Regions from separate parts of the Microbacterium sp. NPDC055599 genome, predicted to be linked through region 1. Evidence: riboswitches for the same ligand, from Rfam matches in the RefSeq annotation. Region 1 holds a riboswitch; the other holds the start of a gene.
The links. A riboswitch is a leader RNA that binds a small molecule or an ion and turns the genes downstream of it on or off. The one in region 1 is predicted to bind thiamine pyrophosphate.
Positions count from the first base shown of each region.

Region 2: another riboswitch for thiamine pyrophosphate. It lies ahead of thiM (hydroxyethylthiazole kinase); the one in region 1 lies ahead of ACWGQ1_RS10355 (ECF transporter S component).

Region 1 covers NZ_JBSHIM010000009.1:40,594-45,063, forward strand. The annotation lists gene ACWGQ1_RS10345 (energy-coupling factor transporter transmembrane component T family protein) at 1-758, opposite strand, end outside; gene ACWGQ1_RS10350 (ABC transporter ATP-binding protein) at 755-2,212, opposite strand; gene ACWGQ1_RS10355 (ECF transporter S component) at 2,212-2,856, opposite strand; TPP riboswitch at 2,847-2,958, opposite strand; gene ACWGQ1_RS10360 (D-alanyl-D-alanine carboxypeptidase) at 3,039-4,470, shown strand, end outside.
Region 2 covers NZ_JBSHIM010000024.1:14,933-19,402, reverse strand. The annotation lists gene pheT (phenylalanine--tRNA ligase subunit beta) at 1-799, shown strand, start outside; gene ACWGQ1_RS17625 (NAD-dependent epimerase/dehydratase family protein) at 881-1,870, shown strand; TPP riboswitch at 1,878-1,971, shown strand; gene thiM (hydroxyethylthiazole kinase) at 1,962-2,810, shown strand; gene ACWGQ1_RS17615 (bifunctional hydroxymethylpyrimidine kinase/phosphomethylpyrimidine kinase) at 2,807-4,470, shown strand, end outside.

The DNA.
Region 1 (4,470 bases):
CCGGTGAGCACGGCCGCCGCGACCGCGATGCCGGAGATGGCCGCGCCGACCGCGAGCAGCAGCCACTCCGCCGCCCCGAACCGCGACTCGCGCGCCCACGTGCGGCGCCCCGGCGCCCCGAACCCTCGCGCTTCCATGGCCGTGGCGAGCTTGGCACCGCGGCGGATCGACAGCACGAGCAGCGCGAACGCCATCCCGAAGAAACGGCGGAGGCGTCCGCGGTCGGCCACCCCGCGTGCGCGCCGCGCCAGTTCGAGCGCCCGCCAGTCGTCGAGGAACAGTCCGACCATGCGCAGGCCCGCGAGCGCACCCAGCACGAACCGGGCGGGGAGGCGGAGGATCTGCCCGAGCCCGTCGGCGAGGTCGGTGGGGTCGACGGTCACGAACAGCACCACGGACGGCAGGGCGATCGCGAGCACGCGCAGCATCGTCGCCACGGCGAGGGCGAGCGAGCCCTCGCTGATGCGAAGCACGAACCAGTCCACGTACACGGTGCCGGAGGTCTCGCCGTACAGCGCGATCGTGAGCCCGGTGAGCGGCGCCGCGAGCCACACCGGCCACGTGCGCACCCAGAACTCCCGCCAGCCGATGCCCGCGAACAGGAACAGCACGAACTCGAGCGCCAGGGCGACCGCGGCCGAGACCGGGTCGAGCGTGAGGATGAGCGGCACGGCGATCAGCGCGCTCACGCCGAGCTTGGCGACCGGGTTGATGCGGGCCACCGCGCCGGTGCGGGCCTTCGCGTCGAGCAGGGTCACGGCATGCCGCCCAGGTCGAACCGGGTGGCGTGGAGGGCTCTGGCCACGTCGAGGTCGTGCGTGATCGCGACCACGGCCGACCCCTCGTCGCGCAAGGCCGCGAGCAGCGCGACCAGCTCCGCCCACGTGCGCGCGTCCTGCCCGAACGTGGGCTCGTCCAGCACGAGCACCCGTGGGCGTGTGGCGATCGCGGCCGCGACCGTGAGGCGGCGCTTCTCCCCGCCGGAGAGCGTGTACGGGTTCGCGGCCGCGAGACGGTCGAGGCGCAGGCGGGAGAGGAGCTCGTCGGTGCGCGCGGCGATCTCGTCCTCGGGGAGGCCGAGCGCGCGGGGGCCGACGGCGAGCTCGTCGCGCACGGTCGTGGCGAGCAGCTGATGCTCCGGCTCCTGGAACACCATGCCGACGCGGGTGAGCAGGTCGCGCGAGCTCCACCGGATGGGCGCGGGGTCGGCGCCGTCCGCGAGCTCGGGCGCGGCGACCACTGCTCCCCCCGCGGGCGGAAGGAGTCCCGCGAGCGTGAGGCCGAGCGTCGACTTGCCGGCGCCGTTGGGCCCGGTGACCGCGACGGCTTCTCCCGCGTGCACGTCGAGGTCGATGCCCGTGGCGACCGGGCGACCCTTCACCCGGGCGACCGCGAGCCCGCGCGCCGAGAGCAGCACCTCGCGGGGGGCCGTGCGCGGCGGCGGCGGGAACGCGGGCGGATGCCCGGGGACCCACACCCCGTCGTCGGCGAGCCGCTGCCCCTGCGCCCCGAGCACCTCGTGCGGGGGGCCGTCGGCGACCACGCCGCCCTCGCCGATCACGATCACGCGGGTCATGAGCGGCAGCCACACGTCGAGCCGGTGCTCCACGACCACGAGCGTGGCGGGGTGGGTGTCGAGCAGGCGCGACACCGCGTCGCGCACCTCCGCCACCCCGTGCGGGTCGAGGTTCGCGGTGGGCTCGTCGAGCAGCAGCAGTCCGGGGCGCATGGCGAGGAGTCCCGCGAGCGCGAGGCGCTGCTTCTGCCCGCCCGACAGCGCCTTGGTGGGGTGGTCGAGCGGCACGTCGAGCCCCACGGCCTCGAGGGCCGCGGTGACGCGCGGCCAGATCTCGGCGCGCGGGATGCCCAGGTTCTCGCAGCCGAAGGCAACGTCGTCGCCCACGCGTGCCAGGATCACCTGCGAGTCGGGGTCTTGCAGCACCAGTCCTGCGCGACCCCGGGTGGCGGTCGCCGCGGCGCCGTCGACGAGCAGCCGGCCCTCGCTCTCGCCCTCCTCCTCGCCGCCCAGCACACCGGCGAGCCCGTGGAGCAGCGTCGACTTGCCCGCGCCGGATGCGCCGAGCACGAGCACGCGCTCGCCCGGCTCGATGCGGAACGACACGTCGCGCAGGGCCCAGGCGAGGCGACTCGCGTGACGCCACCCCCACCCTCGGGCCTCGACGGCGGCGGGGGTGGCCTGCTCGGCCCCCATCAGACGCGGACGCGCGCCTCGCGGCCGGAGCCGAACCGGTCGAGCGCGCCGGTCGCCGCGATGCCCCTGGCCAGAACCCACGACAGCGCCCCCGCGATCACCGCGCCGGAGACGACGGTGCTGAGCAGGTAGATCGTCGTGAACGCCGGGCCGGATCCGGCGTACCAGAGCACGAGGTTGTTGATGCCGCCCGCGAGCGCGGCGCCCGCACCGGCGAGGATCGCGACGGGCAGCGACCAACGACGGTAGAAGAACAGCAGGAAGACGAGCTCGGCGCCGAGCCCCTGCACGAGCCCGGCCTCGAGGGTGAGGAAGCCGCCCCACTGGTTGCCGATGAGCGCCGAGACGACGGCGGCGAGCAGTTCGACGTAGATCGCGGCTCCGGCCTTGCGGATGATGAGTCCGCCGAGCACGCCCGCGAACAGCCAGGGGCCGTCGAGCAGGCCCTGCAGCCCCGGGAGCAGCGGTTCGAGGAGGGCCTTGGGGCCGAGGTAGCCGACGTTCCAGGCGAGGAAGATCAGGCCGGCGGCGACACCGAGGACACTGGCGACGACGATGTCGACGATGCGCCAGCGCAGGTAGCTGCGCGGCGCGGCCGCCGTCGAGGTCTTCGCGGATGCGGACGTGGACGTGGACGTACTCATAGGAACTCCTCCCTGCGCTGGCATGACCCAGATCAGGTTCGACGGTCGAAGCGCGATTCGCTCCCTCTCAGCCCGGCTCGCCGGACTCCCGTGGTTGTGCTGACGATCCTACCCGGTCCGCCGGTTGGCGCGTCGCCGCCCCGGCGCGGCCGATTCCCGGCCGGATTCGGTACCGTAAGCGGGTGACCGCATCCGATCCCGCCGGCGAGGCGACGGGCATCGGCGGCAACGGCCCCGCTCCGACTGCTGCCCCCTCCGACGACGCCCCCACGTCCGCGCTGCGCTCGCGGGCGCGGGCGACCACCACCCCACCGACCGGGAGCGACGACGCGGGCGACGACGACGCGCGACCCCCGGCGCGGGTTCCCGCCGCCTCCGCCGTGTCGACCTCCGGTCTCGGCGCGCTGTTCGGCGACCGTGCGCGCACCGCGACCGCGACCGATGCCTCCGCGAACGGCGCCGCGACCGGAGGCGACGCGGACGTGAGCACGGACGGCCCCGCGGCCGAGGTCTCCCCCTCCGCTGATCCCGCGATCCCGTCCGTCGCGTCGGCCCCGCCCGCCGCGGACTCCGCGTCCTCGACGATCACGGCAGCGACGCCGCCGCTGACCAAGCCGCCGTTCCGCGCGAGGGTGTCGGAGCCGGCTCCCCCGGCCGAAGACGACGATGCAGCGGTCGCCCTCCTGTCCGGTACGGCCGCGCAGTGGGCGGACGACGCGACCCCGGCGACCGCGCTGACCTGGGTGGATCCGGCCGATGTCGCGGCCCACGCTCCCGCCGTCTCGCTCGATGCCGAGCCGGAGGCGCAGACCGCCGAGGGGCTGTTCCGCGGGGCCCGGTTGCGTCCGGCCATCGCGCGCCCCGGCCTGCTGGTGCCGTTGGGGGTGCTGGCCGGGCTCGTCCTGGCCTATTCGGGCACGACGCTGCTGTGGCCGCTGCACGAGGTGCCCCCGGCGGTGGAGGCGGTGCAGTTCGAGACGACGCCCGCCACGGCCGCCGAGCTCACGTGGCCTGCGGAGGGCAGCGCGGCCGTGGGGGTTGCCGGCATGACCACGTCGGCGTCGATCCCGGATGCGGTGAGCATCGCGAGCATCACGAAGGTCGTCAGCAGCCTGATGGTGCTGGATCGGATGCCGCTCGCGCCGGGTGAGCAGGGACCGGAGTTCCGTTTCACCCGCGGCGACAGCGTGCGCTACTGGGACTATCGACGCCAGGATCAGTCGGCGCTCGACGTCCCGGTCAACGGTGTGCTCACGGAGTATCAGCTGTTGCAGGGCACGCTGCTCGGCTCGGCGAACAACTACATCGATCGGCTGGCCTCGGAGATCTGGGGGTCGAACTCCGAGTTCGCCAGGGCGGCCGAGGAGTGGCTGAGCGAGCGTGGTCTGACCGGGATCACGGTGGTGACGCCGTCGGGTTTCGATGAGCGCAACGTCGCGACGCCGGAGGCGCTGATCGCGCTCGGCGAGCTGGCGATGCGCAACCCGGTGTTCGCGGAGATCGTCGGCACCGCCTCGGTCGAGCTTCCGGGCGCGGGGACGGTCGTGAACACCAACGGCATGCTGGCCGATCCGGGCGTCGTCGGCATCAAGACCGGGACCCTGGTCGGGTGGA
Region 2 (4,470 bases), on a different contig from region 1:
GCAGACCGCGCACCGCAACATCGCCCGCGGCATGACCGACCTGGCCCTCTTCGAGACGGGCCTCGTGTTCCTGCCGGAGCCGGGCGTCGAGTACGGAACCGACACGGTGCCGCCGCTCGGCGTGCGCCCCTCCGACGAGACGCTCGCCGCGCTCGACGCGTCCATCCCGCCCCAGGAGCGCCACATCGCGGTGCTCCTCACCGGCAACGTGTCGCCGCGTCAGCCGGGTCGTCCCGCCGAGGCGTCGGGGCTGGTCGAGGCGCTCGACGCCGTGCGCGTGATCGCTGCCGCCGCGGGCATCGACATCGACGTGCGACAGGCGCAGCGCGCCGCGCTGCATCCCGGCCGCACCGGGGCGCTCGTCGCGGCCGGCGAGGAGGTCGGCTACGTCGGGGAGCTGCACCCCTCGGTGGCGGAGGACGCCGACCTGCCCGGTCGCGCCACCGTGCTCGAGCTCGACCTCGACCGCATCCTCACCCTCGCGGGGACGCGGATCGTGGCGGCCTCGCTGTCGACGTTCCCTGCGGCCACGCAGGACGTGTCGCTGACCGTGGCCGCCGATGTGCCGGCGGGCGAGGTGCGGGCGGCGCTCGCCGAGGGGGCGGGCGCGCTGCTGGAGTCGGTGCGACTGGTCGACGACTACCGCGGTGAGGGCGTGTCCGAGGGAGCCAAGAGCCTGACGTTCGCGCTGCGTTTCCGCGCCGACGACCGGACGCTCACCGCTGCGGAGGCGACCGACGCCAAGCTGGCGGGTGTCGCGGTCGCGGCGGAGCGATTCGGCGCCGCACTGCGCGACTGATCGACCCCGTCGCGAAGGCCTTCCGCTCTGCCCTGAGCGGAAGGCCTTCCGCGTTTCCCCGGATGCTGCTGACATGGGCACATGACGGATGTGCTGATCCTGGGCGGGACGGGCTGGCTCTCGGGGCGGATTGCCCACGGCTGGCTGGAGGCGGGCGCGGACGTGACCTGCCTCGCGCGCGGGGGGCGTGCCGCTCCCGACGGGGCGGCGCTGATCGTCGCCGACCGGGACGCAGCGGACGCCTATGCGGAGGTCGCCCGCCGCGAGTGGGATCACGTCGTGGACGTCTCCTCACGGGCGGCGCACGTCGCGGGGGCCGTCGCGGCCCTGGGCGATCGTGCGGCGCAGTGGACGTACGTGTCGTCGATGTCGGTGTACGCCGATGACATGACCGCGGGCGCCGACGAGTCCGCGCCGCGTCACGCGCCGGCGCGTGACGGCCAGGGGGAGGACGACTACGCGGCCCAGAAGGTCGCGGCGGAAGACGCCGTCGCGGCCCTCGGCGCACGCGCGCTCGTCGCGCGTCCCGGGCTGATCGTGGGCGACGGAGACCCCAGCGACCGCTTCGGCTACTGGGCCGCCGCCTTTCTCCGCGCGGCCGACGGTCCGGTGCTCCTGCCGCCCCTCGACGGGAAGACCGCGCAGGTGATCGATGTGGACGATCTGGCGGCGTTCCTCGTGACCGCGTCTCCCGGTTCTCCCGTGAATGCGATCGGCGACGCGCGTCCGCTCGGGGAGGTGCTCGACGCCGTGCGTCGTGCCGCTGGTCACGAGGGGGCGACGGTGATCGCCGACGCGGATCGGCTGGTGGCCCAGGGCGTGGAGTACTGGATGGGCCCGCATTCGCTCCCGCTCTGGTTGCCCGAGGAGATGACCGGATTCATGACGCGGTCGAACGCCGCCTATCGGGCGCGCGGCGGGGCGCTGCGTCCGCTGGCCGACACGATCGCGCGCGTGATCGACGACGAGCGCGCACGCGGCGTCGACCGGGAACGGAGGGCGGGGCTGACCCGCGCCGAGGAGCTGCGGATCCTCGCGGCCGTCACGGAGGGACCCGCCGGGGCTCGCTAGACTGCGAGGCAGTGACACGGGGTGCCGCATCCGCGGCTGAGATCACACCCGTCGAACCTGATCTAGTTCGTACTAGCGAAGGGATGTCGCGATGAGCGATCTTCTGCGTCCTGTTTCCACCCCCGACCTCGCCGCCTCGGCGGGAAGACTGCGGGAGGCGCTGCGGCAGTCGCCTCCGTTGACGCACTGCGTCACCAACGCGGTCGTCACGGGCTTCACCGCCAACGTGCTGCTCGCCCTGGGCGCCGCGCCCGCGATGGTCGACATCGTCGGCGAGGCCGAGATGTTCGCCGGTGTGGCCTCCGGTCTGCTGATCAACCTGGGCACGCCGACGCCCGAGCAGCGCGCCGCGAGCGTGGAGGCCGTGACGGGAGCCGCGGCGTCCGGCACCCCGTGGGTGCTCGACCCGGTCGCGATCGGCGTGCTGCCGGTGCGCACGACCCTCGCGCATGAGCTCGCGGCGCGGCGTCCGACCGCGATCCGCGGCAATGCGTCCGAGATCCTCGCCCTGGCAGGCCACACGGCCGGCGGTCGCGGCGTCGACGCGACCGACGGCCCCGAGGCCGCTGCCGGGGCGGCGCAGGAGCTCGCCCGCACCACGGGAGCCGTGGTGGCCGTGTCCGGGCCCGTCGACCTGATCACCGACGGCGATCGCGTCGTGCGCATCGCCAACGGCCACGAACTGCTCACGCGCGTGACGGGTGGCGGCTGTGCTCTGGGCGCCGTGATGGCGGCCTTCCTCGGAACCGCTCGGCAGACGGGAGACGATGCGCTCACGGCGGTCGCCGCGGCGACCCTCGTCTACACCGTGGCGGCCGAGCACGCCGCCCCGGTCGCCGCAGGGCCCGGCACTTTCGCTGTCGCGCTGCTGGACGCGCTCGACGCCGTGACCGGGGATGACGTCGCCGCGGGCGCCCGCGTGTCGGAGGAGACCCGATGAGTGCCGACTTCTCGCTGTATCTCGTCACCGATCCCGGGCTGTGCGGGAAGCGCGGTGTGGTCGAGACCGTGCGCCGCGCGGTCGACGGCGGCGCACGCATCGTGCAGCTGCGCGACAAGAACGCCGCGCACGAGGAGACCGTCGAGCAGCTGATCGCGCTCTCCGCCGTGATCGACGGGCGGGCGCTGCTGGTGGTCAACGATCGTCTGGACGCCGCTGTCGAGGCGCGGGCGCGCGGCGCGCGGGTCGACGGCGTGCATCTCGGCCAGGCCGATGCGTCGGTGCGGCGTGCGCGAGAGCTGCTCGGTCCGGACGCGCTCATCGGACTCACCGCGAACACCCGTGAACACCTCGATGCCGTGCGCGCACTGCCGCAGGGCACCATCGATTACCTCGGTGTCGGGGTGATCCGCCCCACGAGCACCAAACCGGACCACCCGGAGCCGCTGGGCGTCGGGGGGTTCGCGGCCTTCGCGGCCGAGAGCCCGCTCCCGTGCGTCGCGATCGGCGGGGTCGGCATCGATGACACCGAGGCGCTCCAGGCCGCAGGCGCGGCGGGGCTCGCCGTGGTCTCCGCGCTCTGCGCCGCCGCGGACCCCGCGGAGACGGCCTCCGCGTTCCGTCGTCGTTGGCAGGCGGGGGTCGTGCCGCGTGTGCTCAGCATCGCCGGCAGCGACCCGTCGGGCGGCGCCGGCATCCAGGCCGACCTGAAGGCGATCGCCGCGAACGGCGGATACGGGATGGCGGCGCTCACCGCCCTCACGGCGCAGAACACGCGGGGAGTGCGGGCGGTCCACGTTCCTCCGGCGGATTTCCTCCGCGCGCAGCTGGACGCCGTGTCCGACGACATCGTCATCGACGCCGTGAAGATCGGGATGCTCGCCGACGCCGAGGTCATCCGCACGGTGGCCGACTGGCTCGATGTGCAGCGTCCCCCGGTGGTGGTGCTCGACCCGGTCATGGTGGCGACATCGGGCGACCGTCTGCTCGCCCCCGACGCGGAGTGTGAACTGCGGGGGCTGCTGACGCGCGCCACGGTGGTCACGCCGAACCTCGCCGAGCTCGCCGTGCTGGTCGGTCGCCCCGTCACTGACTGGCCGGATGCGCTCGCCGCTGCTGAGGAGCTGTCGGCCGACATCGGCGCCGCGGTGCTCGTGAAGGGTGGGCATCTCACGGGTGACGAGGCGCCGGATGCGCTGGTGGACGCGGACCGCGGCCTGCGGGACGAGTTCCCCGGGGCGCGCATCCCCACCACCAACACGCACGGCACCGGCTGTTCCCTGTCGTCGGCGCTCGCCACCCTGCTCGCCCGCGGTCTCACGCCGTCCGACGCGGTGCATGCCGCGCGCGCCTGGCTGCGAGAGTCGCTGCGGGCGGCGGGTGCGCTCGCCGTGGGGCAGGGACATGGGCCCGTCCACCATTTCGCTGGAATGTGGGACCGCGGCGACCTGGAAACCCGGCAGACGGCGGAGGAGATCGCCGGCGACTGGTGGCAGGACATCGCCGACGTGCGCGACGGGATCGACGCGCTGCCCTTCCTCCGCGGTCTCGCCGACGGCACACTCGCGCGCGAGCCGTTCCTGTTCTACCTCGCGCAGGATGCGCTGTACCTGCGCGAGTACGCGAGGGTGCTCGCGGCCGCGGCGCGGACCGCCCCCAC